DNA from 3 places in the Peribacillus sp. TH27 genome. Region 3 is predicted to be linked to each of the others. Evidence: riboswitches for the same ligand, from Rfam matches in the RefSeq annotation. Region 3 holds a riboswitch; each other region holds the start of a gene.
What was found. A riboswitch is a leader RNA that binds a small molecule or an ion and turns the genes downstream of it on or off. The one in region 3 is predicted to bind preQ1.
Positions count from the first base shown of each region.

Region 1 (3,159 bases), 1.7 Mb from region 3:
GCAGTCATTTGAACTGTATCTTCCTTACCAGTCCCGTCCCAAGTAAACGCGGAATCACACCAGGCACAAGAATAATCGCATCCTGCCGTCCGAACAAACATGGTCTTTTGTCCGATGACCATGCCCTCCCCTTGTATTGTCGGGCCGAAGATTTCCATAACAGGCAGCTTACTCACTTTCCATCCACTCCCGTCTAGCTTCAGCATAACTCGTCGGAGTTTCATATAGACGAACAAATTCGACTCTAGCACCCTCATAATTCTTGGTTAAAAGGGCTTCGGCCATTTTTTCATAAATCCAGACAACCATATTTTCAGCTGTTGTATTCATGAGCGGCAATGTTTCATTCAAATAACGATGATCAAGGTGTATTTCAATCTCATTTTTCCAAATTTCTTTGATGTCACCAAAATCTATCATTAAACCGCGTGAATCCGTATATCCGCTCAATCCGAAAATGACCCTATACGTGTGGCCATGCAAGTTCTTGCATTTGCCTTCATAGTCATGAAGATGGTGCGCGGCATCAAAGGTGAATTCCTTGCTTACCATGACCCGCTTACTTGAGTAGTTTAATTGATTCCGCTGAATATCTTTATCTATTTTTTGAAGCTTATCCACGATAGTAAAACCGTACATTATTTAAGCACCTGCCGTCTGCTTACATAGTCATCCAACCCTTTTTTCCGAAGCTTACATGCCGGACACTCGCCACAGCCGTCGGATATAATCCCGTTATAACAAGTCAGAGTCTTCTCACGGACGAAATCAAATGCGCCAAGCTGATCCGCAAGCTCCCATGTTTCCTCTTTATTCAGCCACATAAGTGGCGTATCAATCACAAATGACTGGTCCATCGACAAATTCAAGGTCACGTTCAACGATTTAATGAATACATCGCGACAGTCTGGATATCCGCTGAAATCCGTCTCGCAGACACCAGTGACAATATGCTTAGCCCCAATTTGGCTTGCCAATACACCGGCAAACGAAAGGAACAGCAAATTCCGCCCTGGTACAAACGTTGACGGTAGTTCCCCGTCTTCTCCGTCCTCTACTGCGATATCACTTCGCGTTAACGCATTCGGCGCTAGTTGGTTCAACAGCGACATATCCAGAATATGATGGGTAATGCCCAGTTCCTTAGCAATCTTTTGCGCGCATTCGATTTCCAAGCTGTGCCGCTGATTATAATCAAACGTAACCGCTTCTACTTTCTCAAATCGCTCCATTGCCCAGAACAAACACGTCGTACTATCCTGTCCCCCGCTAAACACAACCACTGCCTTTTCCTTCTTCATCATTTCTATAAAACTCCTTTTTACGGAAAAAAACAGCACCCTAAGAATAGAGTACTGTTTCTCCTTAGTTTTTTTGAGAGGGTAGCTAGAACCTCTTCCGCCTAGCGGAATATTATAATTTTCCAAATTAATAGTAACTTGAATATGAAAAGAAATCAAGAAGTTTATATCAAACTGATTATAAGACCGAATGGTAAAGTTTGTTATACAACATATCTTCCCTTACCTCCTTAAATATCCTATTATTTTTCCGATAAAAAAGGGTAAACAAAAAATATAGCAAAAGGGGTCCATTAACGTGAGAAGTATTAAAGGAAAGATATTGGTGGCATTTTCACTTATTATATCTTTGTGTATCATCTTAGGAGCATTTAATATCTATAGTAGCAATAAGTCACTTGTGCATTCCAAAGATATTATTGAACATGAATTACCGGTTCTTATTGATGAAGAACAACTACTCAATAATCTTGCACAAAGAAGCGCACTCGCGAGAGGCTATATTCTATTTGGCGACGAAAGTAATAAAGAGAGGTTCTTAAAATATACCGAAGAAAGCAAAGTCATTCAGGAGGATCTTTTATCCCTAAGTGATTCTGACAAAATGAAGGAATTGATTCAGAAAAGCGTGGATTGGAGAACGATTATTATTGACCGCGTATTTACACAATATGATCAAGGAAATGAAGAACGCGCTAAAGAAATACTAAAGGATGAAGTTGCACCAATAAGCAATGAATTGATGGATGGGTTTAGGGAGCTAGCTTCCGAACGCGAGAAATCAATTGTCGCTTCCGGAGAAATCGTCATCGCAAGTGGAGAATCAGTTAAAACGACTAGTATCATTATATCCATTGCCGCTGTCATCATAGGCCTTCTGCTTGCGCTTGTAACAGCCAATATTATTACAAAACCTCTCCTTAAAATAAGGGACAGAATGAAAGTAGTGGCGAAAGGTGAGCTGAACCATGAACCTTTAGAGCAAAAGTCAAATGATGAAATTGGAGAATTAACTCTGTCCTCCAACCAGATGCAGAAAAACCTTAGTGATACTATCGAAAAAATGCTAGTTGTATCTGAATCCGTTTCGAACCAAAGCGAAGACTTAACTCAATCAGCAAATGAGGTCCAACAAGGCAGCAGACAGATTGCGACTACCATGTTCGAGCTATCGGAAGGTTCAGAGTCTCAAGCCCACCGAGCAGCTGATATGGTCCATATGATGGAAGAGTTCACCAGAAAGATCCAGCAGGCCTATTCTTGCGGGGAAGAAGTTTCCCAAAGCTCCACCGAGATTCTATCCTTGACCAAGGAAGGAATCATATTAATGCGTAACTCGGTCCAACAAATGAAAATGATTGATGAGATTGTCAAAAATGCTGTCGAACAAGTGAAAGGACTTGACTCACAATCAAAGGAAATCTCACAGCTTGTACAGGTCATCAAGGATATTTCCAATCAAACCAATTTATTGGCCTTAAATGCGGCTATAGAAGCTGCACGAGCCGGCGAACATGGAAAGGGCTTCGCCGTCGTTGCAGAAGAAGTACGAAAACTCGCAGAAGAGGTCACACATTCAGTTGGGGATATCACAAATATTGTCACAGCTATCCAAACTGGTTCAAAAACCGTCGTCCACTCTTTAGAAGATGGATACACACAGGTAGATGCAGGTACGAGACAGATTACCCTCACCGGCCAAACATTTGAAACAATTAATAATTCAGTCGGGAACATGGGTACAAAAGTACAGCATATTACAAATGACTTAAACTATATCACTACCAATAGTATAAAAATCAATCAAGCTATCGAAGACATCGCAGCCGTGTCTGAAGAGTCTGCGGCAGGTATTGAA
Region 1 is NZ_JAEKEV010000002.1:4,407,559-4,410,717, reverse strand. Features, by position in the region: gene queE (7-carboxy-7-deazaguanine synthase QueE) at 1-176, opposite strand, end outside; gene queD (6-carboxytetrahydropterin synthase QueD) at 169-639, opposite strand; gene queC (7-cyano-7-deazaguanine synthase QueC) at 639-1,301, opposite strand; PreQ1 riboswitch class I at 1,360-1,402, opposite strand; gene JFU24_RS22545 (methyl-accepting chemotaxis protein) at 1,600-3,159, shown strand, end outside.
Region 1: linked by a shared signal. The riboswitch ahead of queC (7-cyano-7-deazaguanine synthase QueC) and the one ahead of JFU24_RS14210 (QueT transporter family protein) in region 3 are both predicted to bind preQ1.

Region 2 (3,159 bases), 1.7 Mb from region 3:
AAATTCGGCAAAAGCGACCCACAGTATCACCTATATAAAGTGGGGATTGATGGAGACAACCCGGAAGAAATTTTGTTACCTAATTAATAAAAAGGCTTCCGACACCAATTATTGACGGTGCCGGAAGCTTTTTTTATGGGGTTACTCGTGAATTTGGCTGATTTACTCGTGAATTTTCACGATTTACTCGTAAGTTTTCACGATTTACTTGTAAGTTTGGCTAATTTACTCGTGAGTTTTCACGATTTACTCGTGAGTTTCTGTTTTTCTCGTGAATTTTCACGATTTACTCGTGAGTTTGGCTGATTTACTCGTAAGTTTTCACGATTTACTTGTAAGTTTGGCTAATTTACTCGTGAGTTTCTGTTTTTCTCGTGAATTTTCACGATTTACTCGTAAGTTTCTGGTTTACTCGTGAATTTTCACGATTTACTCGTGAATTTGGCTGATTTACTCGTGAGTTTTCACGATTTACTCGCGAACCTATAATTCACACAAAAAAAAAGAACCAAATTTGGTCCTTCCTTCTCTACTTATACAGATCGTTTCCTATTTATATTAATGTTTACGTTTATCTTGATTGTCTATTCCCTTATGCTTCCGATAATTGGCGCAGGATAGCTTCATACAGTCTCCTTGGACATCCGGACCATATTTTTCACGAAAAGCTTCCAGGCAATAGCATCTATCTTCTTCCTTTTTGGGTCCATCCATTGAGTGCTTCCCTCCTACTATTTTAACCGGAGATAACGCGCTTCTCCAGTCTTACATTGATTCGGCCCAACAGCGCGGCACCGATTGACTGAATGACTGTTTTAACAATGATTTGGCCAAAAATCGCAGCGGGTACGGCTTCCCATGGCAGAACGTTGGCACCAAGTGGGCTAAGTCCAATCACAACAAATATCACCGAATCGAAAAATCCTCCGACAATCCCGCTGTAAAATACTCTCCAACTCATCGGAAGTTTTAACCGGGTATAAATTTCAGTATCAGCTGTTTCTGCCACCACGAACGATAGTGCGGAAGCAAACACAATTAAAAGGGTATCTCCTAATAAAAATGATACGCACGCTGATAATATTAGTGCCGTGACAATGCACACATACGTCTTCACTCTGCCAAATTTATTCTGAACTAGATCCCGAAAGATGAAGGTTCCCCCGATTAGTAATGTCCCCATCGGAATAATAAACACACCAAGCTGTAATGGTGCAAAAGCTGCTGTAACCACATTCGCGGTGACAATGGACACTAAATACAATATAATTCTTAACATTTCTTACATTCTCCTTATACAAAAAAAACAGCACCCTAAGAAAGAGTACTGTTCTTCTTAGTTTTTTTGAGAGGGTAGCTAGAACCTCTTCCGCATGAGCGGATTATCTTTTTCCTAATTTATCGTAGCTTGAAAACGAATGGAAATCAAGAAGTTTCCACATTACCTATTTCTAAAACGAATTCAGTAAATACTTTATTAATAATTAGACTTATGGCTGATGTTTCGAATTTTGTTACTACATATGTGGATTGGAGTAGCTCCTGTCAAATCATTTTATTCTAATATTTGACAATTGAAAAACACTGCTATATGATGTTATTAACCACTGGTCAATAAATATGGAGGTGATACTATGTCGCCAAGGAAATCAGAAGGAATAGAATTATCTAAGGAAATGGTATTGAATGAAGCCCGGAAACTTTTTGCATCCGTTGGGTATTCAAAAGTTTCAATGCGGCAATTAGCTAAAACATTAGATTGTAGTCATGGCGCCATTTATTATCATTTTAAAAATAAGGCCGAAATATTTTATAGTTTGGTAAAAACGGATTTTTCTCTATTGAATAATAAAATAGATGATATCATCCTAACTGAAAATAATGCTTCTCAAAAAATAGAGAAGATATTACTATGCTTTATAGAGTTTGGGTTAACCCAGCAAAATCATTATGCAATCATGTTTTTATCTAAAGAAAAAGAAATTCAACATTTACTTCAACTTGATTCTAATAAAACATATGAAAAACTAATCAGTTCTCTGACTGACCTTACAGAAAATAAACTAAACCCTGCATCAATATGGTCTATTTTCCTTTCGCTCCACGGCTTTATAACATTTTATATTAATACACAACTTTCATATCAAGATGTAAAAAGCTTAGCTAATTTTCACGTTAAAAATATTATGAAGAGTATTGTATAATTTTTTGCACATACATTGACCAATGGTTAATAAAGATTAGGAGGCTTAAATATGGTGAAAAAATTAATACATTCTGAAGGGCTTATAGTTCTTATAGCGATAATTTATATCTATTCAATAAATGAATTTAGCTGGTTGATTTTCCTTTTATTACTATTAACACCTGACATTTCTATGTTAGCCTATCTAATCAATAATCAAATTGGTGCCAAGGTTTATAACTTGTTTCATACTTATACAATATCAATACTCATCATTTTACTAGCTGTTTCTCTAAACCAGGATACAATTTTAATGGTAGGTTTAATTTGGACGGCTCATATTGGAATGGATCGTTTTTTAGGATATGGCCTTAAATACACAACGGCTTTCAAGGCTACACACATTCAGGAGGTATAATAGTGGTATTTAGTTTATTGTCCGCATAAAAAAAGCAGTGTGATTGATCTTGCGCATCACACTGCTTCTTACTCTCTTCCTTTACACTCCCCGCTTATTTCCCCATATATACGTATGCAGCTGCGGCAGCACTTTCACATTTCTAAGTTCATCATCAGCTATTACTTTATCAATTAGCTCTTCATATTTTTTCAAAAGTCCGCTAATCAGCTGCTGATCATTAGCCGTCCTGCTGTCATCATTGCCAACCTGCAAATAAAAAGGAATATCCGGGTACCGGAAATGTACGTTTTTCGCATACTGATAATCTTCATCATCAAAGATTACAACCTTCAACGAGACATGATTATCGGGATGTCGATTGGCAAGATTAGATATTATTCGATCAAGCACCTCAAAGTCCGTGTTCATCCTAGAACTCGGTGGCTTAGGTGAAATAGTCAGTTCATCAATATCGAGAAACCAATCCTGCCAACGGCTTCCCTGTGTTTCCACGCCGGTTTTCATTCCATTATCTTTTAAAATTGCTATCAATCCATCTAGATTTTTCAGCAGT
Region 2 is NZ_JAEKEV010000002.1:4,410,796-4,413,954, reverse strand. Features, by position in the region: gene JFU24_RS22585 (hypothetical protein) at 1-87, shown strand, start outside; gene JFU24_RS22580 (hypothetical protein) at 559-714, opposite strand; gene JFU24_RS22575 (VUT family protein) at 737-1,279, opposite strand; PreQ1 riboswitch class I at 1,331-1,373, opposite strand; gene JFU24_RS22570 (TetR/AcrR family transcriptional regulator) at 1,635-2,204, shown strand; gene JFU24_RS22565 (DUF4260 domain-containing protein) at 2,256-2,603, shown strand; gene queE (7-carboxy-7-deazaguanine synthase QueE) at 2,685-3,159, opposite strand, start outside.
Region 2: linked by a shared signal. The riboswitch ahead of JFU24_RS22575 (VUT family protein) and the one ahead of JFU24_RS14210 (QueT transporter family protein) in region 3 are both predicted to bind preQ1.

Region 3 (3,159 bases):
GTATATTGGTTCATTTCCACAGATAGGAGACCATAAGGGATTAAGGATAGAAAGAAAAAGTATATAAGATTGCCGAGTGCGGTCGCTAATAAAAAATCCTTGAAGGTTACAGAACTGACTCCTGCTGCCAAGTTAATTAAACTTGTTGGTATGAGTGGGAATATCCTTCCGGTAAACACGTACATAAAGCCATGCTCTACAACGGATTCTTTCCATTTTGGGCCCATTTTCTTTAAGAGAGGTGCCTGAAACCAGTTCCTGGCTGCATAAAAAATGAATCCTGATGCAACGACACTTGTAACCCAACTCCATAGGTACCCATATATGAATCCAAATATCGCGACATTGATGGTTAGGAGTAAAATTAAGGGTATAATGGTAAAAGAATTTTGGACAATCATCAACACAAATGTCACAACAAAAGTAAGCAAAAGGTTTTCTGTCAATATGGTTATAACTGAATCCAAATCACTTTTCCAAACCATGGTGAACAATTCTGCATTGGAAACGATAAATATTACTATTACCAGTAGACCGATTAAGGTCAGTATTTTTTTCAAAAGGTCACCACCATTCATTCTAATAGTTTATCATCTTCAGGTTCAATGGTGAAAAAAAGAGCTTCCGCATGAAGCAGACAGCTCTTTTCCATTATAGTGGGTTAACGACGCAAAGATTCCTTTATAGCCACTTTTCAAACTGAATTCTTTTGTTCATTCCATAAATGATTGGCGCACCAACCAAAAGGACGATGAATTCACCGACAGCCGTGGTCATCCAGCTTAACAAGAATGGAAAATCCAGGGCAAGGTTCAGTTCGATTGCAATTAAAAACATTGTGAACGTGAAAAAGATAATCGTAACGATCATCCGTCCTTTAATGCTCTTTATGAAGCGTGAGGCAAAAATGACAAGCAATAAGGCAAGCAGAGATTGCCCTACCCCGAATATCAAATCATATGGCACCATCGGCGAAAAGAGCAGATTCGATATGAAAACGCCGCCCACTATGCCGTAGATATATTTTTTATTAAATACAATCAGATGATTCAATATTTCCGGAACCCGAAATTGGTATATTCCAAATGATATTGGTTGAAACACAAATGAGACCACCACATATAAGGCGGCCAATAACCCGCTTATCACGAGTGTACGAACATTCATTTTATTCTCTCCCTAGTTTTTTATCGTGGGATGGTTACGAACCACGTTTAGGCTTTTGCCCGAAGACTAATAGTATCCCATGTAGGCTTGTTTCGTCAATTTGTAAAGAATGGTTTCAAAATAATAAGTTTTCAAGCTGTGGATGTCTCAAATGATTTTGATTTATTGCAATAAAGGATGATATTATTTTTACATGTACTTCAAAGGAGTGGATATAATATGTCGATCGAGAGTGTCAAGAGCCATTTTAAAAAATGGAATCGGGAAGGCGATGTAATGGAGTTCGAAACATCGAGTGCTACGGTGATTGAAGCAGCAGAAACCATCGGTGTTATTCCAGCGCGAATTGCTAAGACTCTTTCCTTTAAGGGGGAAGGTGAGCATGCGATTTTGGTTGTTGCCGCAGGGGACGCAAAAGTGGATAATAAGAAATTTCGTCAGACGTTCGGTTTCAAGGCACGAATGCTGTCAGCTGAGGATGTGCTTGAGCAGACTGGTCATGCCATTGGAGGAGTCTGCCCGTTTGGGTTGGCAAATGACCTAGATGTTTTCCTTGATGTGTCGATGAAGCGCTTTGAGTCTTTATTCCCAGCATGCGGAAGTGCGAACTCTGCAATAGAACTTAAACTCGCTGAATTATTTGAATATTCAGGAGCAAAGGATTGGGTTGATGTTTGTAAGGCATGGGAAGAAGAGCAGAATGAGGAAGCAGCAGTAGGTAAGGCAGTTGATGGATTTTGATTTATCGTACCAAAAAGAACCACATAGAATGGAAATGAGTCCACTTGGGTGGACTTTATTTGTTGATAACGAGAGACATTACCTGTTCCCTTTTTATTACTGGGTTTTTAGTTATAAGCTTTTAACTTGTTCCGAATAGGTTTGCTCCCATTTTCTTCTGAAAAGTTGACCGCAGATGTAAATTAACGGTCTAATTAGGGGAGGTTTGTTCAACATGGCGCATAGGCAAATCGTTCAGAAAGTTCGTAAGTGGAGGGTAAAAGATGTTCAATGAAAGCTATAAAAAAAACAATAGCAGTTACCTCAGTCTTAAAACTCTTTATGAAGAAAATATCACGGTTAAGAGCATTGCCCAGGAACTTGAGTTTTGCCATAAAAACGATTTAGCACTGGGGATACAAAAAGAATTGGAAAAAAAGAATTTCGATATATTGGCGGTAGAGGATCAAGGGGAAATTATCGGATATATCGAAAGGCAAGAACTTGGTGAAGGTAAGATTGCGGAGTATTTGAAATGTTTTACACCAAGAGAATTGGTTTCGGACTCAACCCCTTTGATTCAACTTCTTCATATTTTTAAGAATAAAACGAGGGTGTTCGTGTTAGAGAATAATTCAATTAAAAAGTTGATTACCCACGCTGACCTTCAAAAGCCTCCAATCAGAATGCTGATTTTTGGATATATTACCCTTTTGGAAATGAGGATGAGCGATATCATCATGGATAAATTCGGGGATGACAGTTGGTATCCAATGATCAGCGGAGATCGTTTAGAAAAGGCTACCGAATTATATAGGAGGAGAATCGATAAAAATGAGGATATCAATTTAATAGAGTGTCTGCAAATCAGTGATAAATTCGATATCATTCATAAAGATCAGGAATTGAGGTTCTTCTTCCAAATTCCTTCTAAAAGTAAAGGAAAGAAAGATGCGAATGCCATTCGGAAATTACGGGATAAGATTTCTCATGCTAATGAACTTGGGTTGGACATGTCCTGGATAGAAATCATCGAAGTGGTGGAATCCTGTGGCCAACTGCTCGAAATCTCTGAATCCTATCGGTATGAAAAATAAAATGATGGTGAGAGACGTTTTAGGTAGACCATACTTCAAATAACTCTGCAATTTTTAAAGCAGAGCTGTAAAGCATTCTCAAGACGAACTGGAATTAAGGAGAACCAGCTACTATGCTGGTTCCTTTTTGTTTAACCCCCTGACAGAAAAAACTGCCCATACGTGAGGCAGCTTC
Region 3 is NZ_JAEKEV010000002.1:2,666,893-2,670,051, reverse strand. Features, by position in the region: gene JFU24_RS14215 (TVP38/TMEM64 family protein) at 1-560, opposite strand, end outside; gene JFU24_RS14210 (QueT transporter family protein) at 682-1,167, opposite strand; PreQ1 riboswitch class I at 1,174-1,218, opposite strand; gene JFU24_RS14205 (YbaK/EbsC family protein) at 1,387-1,908, shown strand; gene JFU24_RS14200 (hypothetical protein) at 2,172-2,984, shown strand.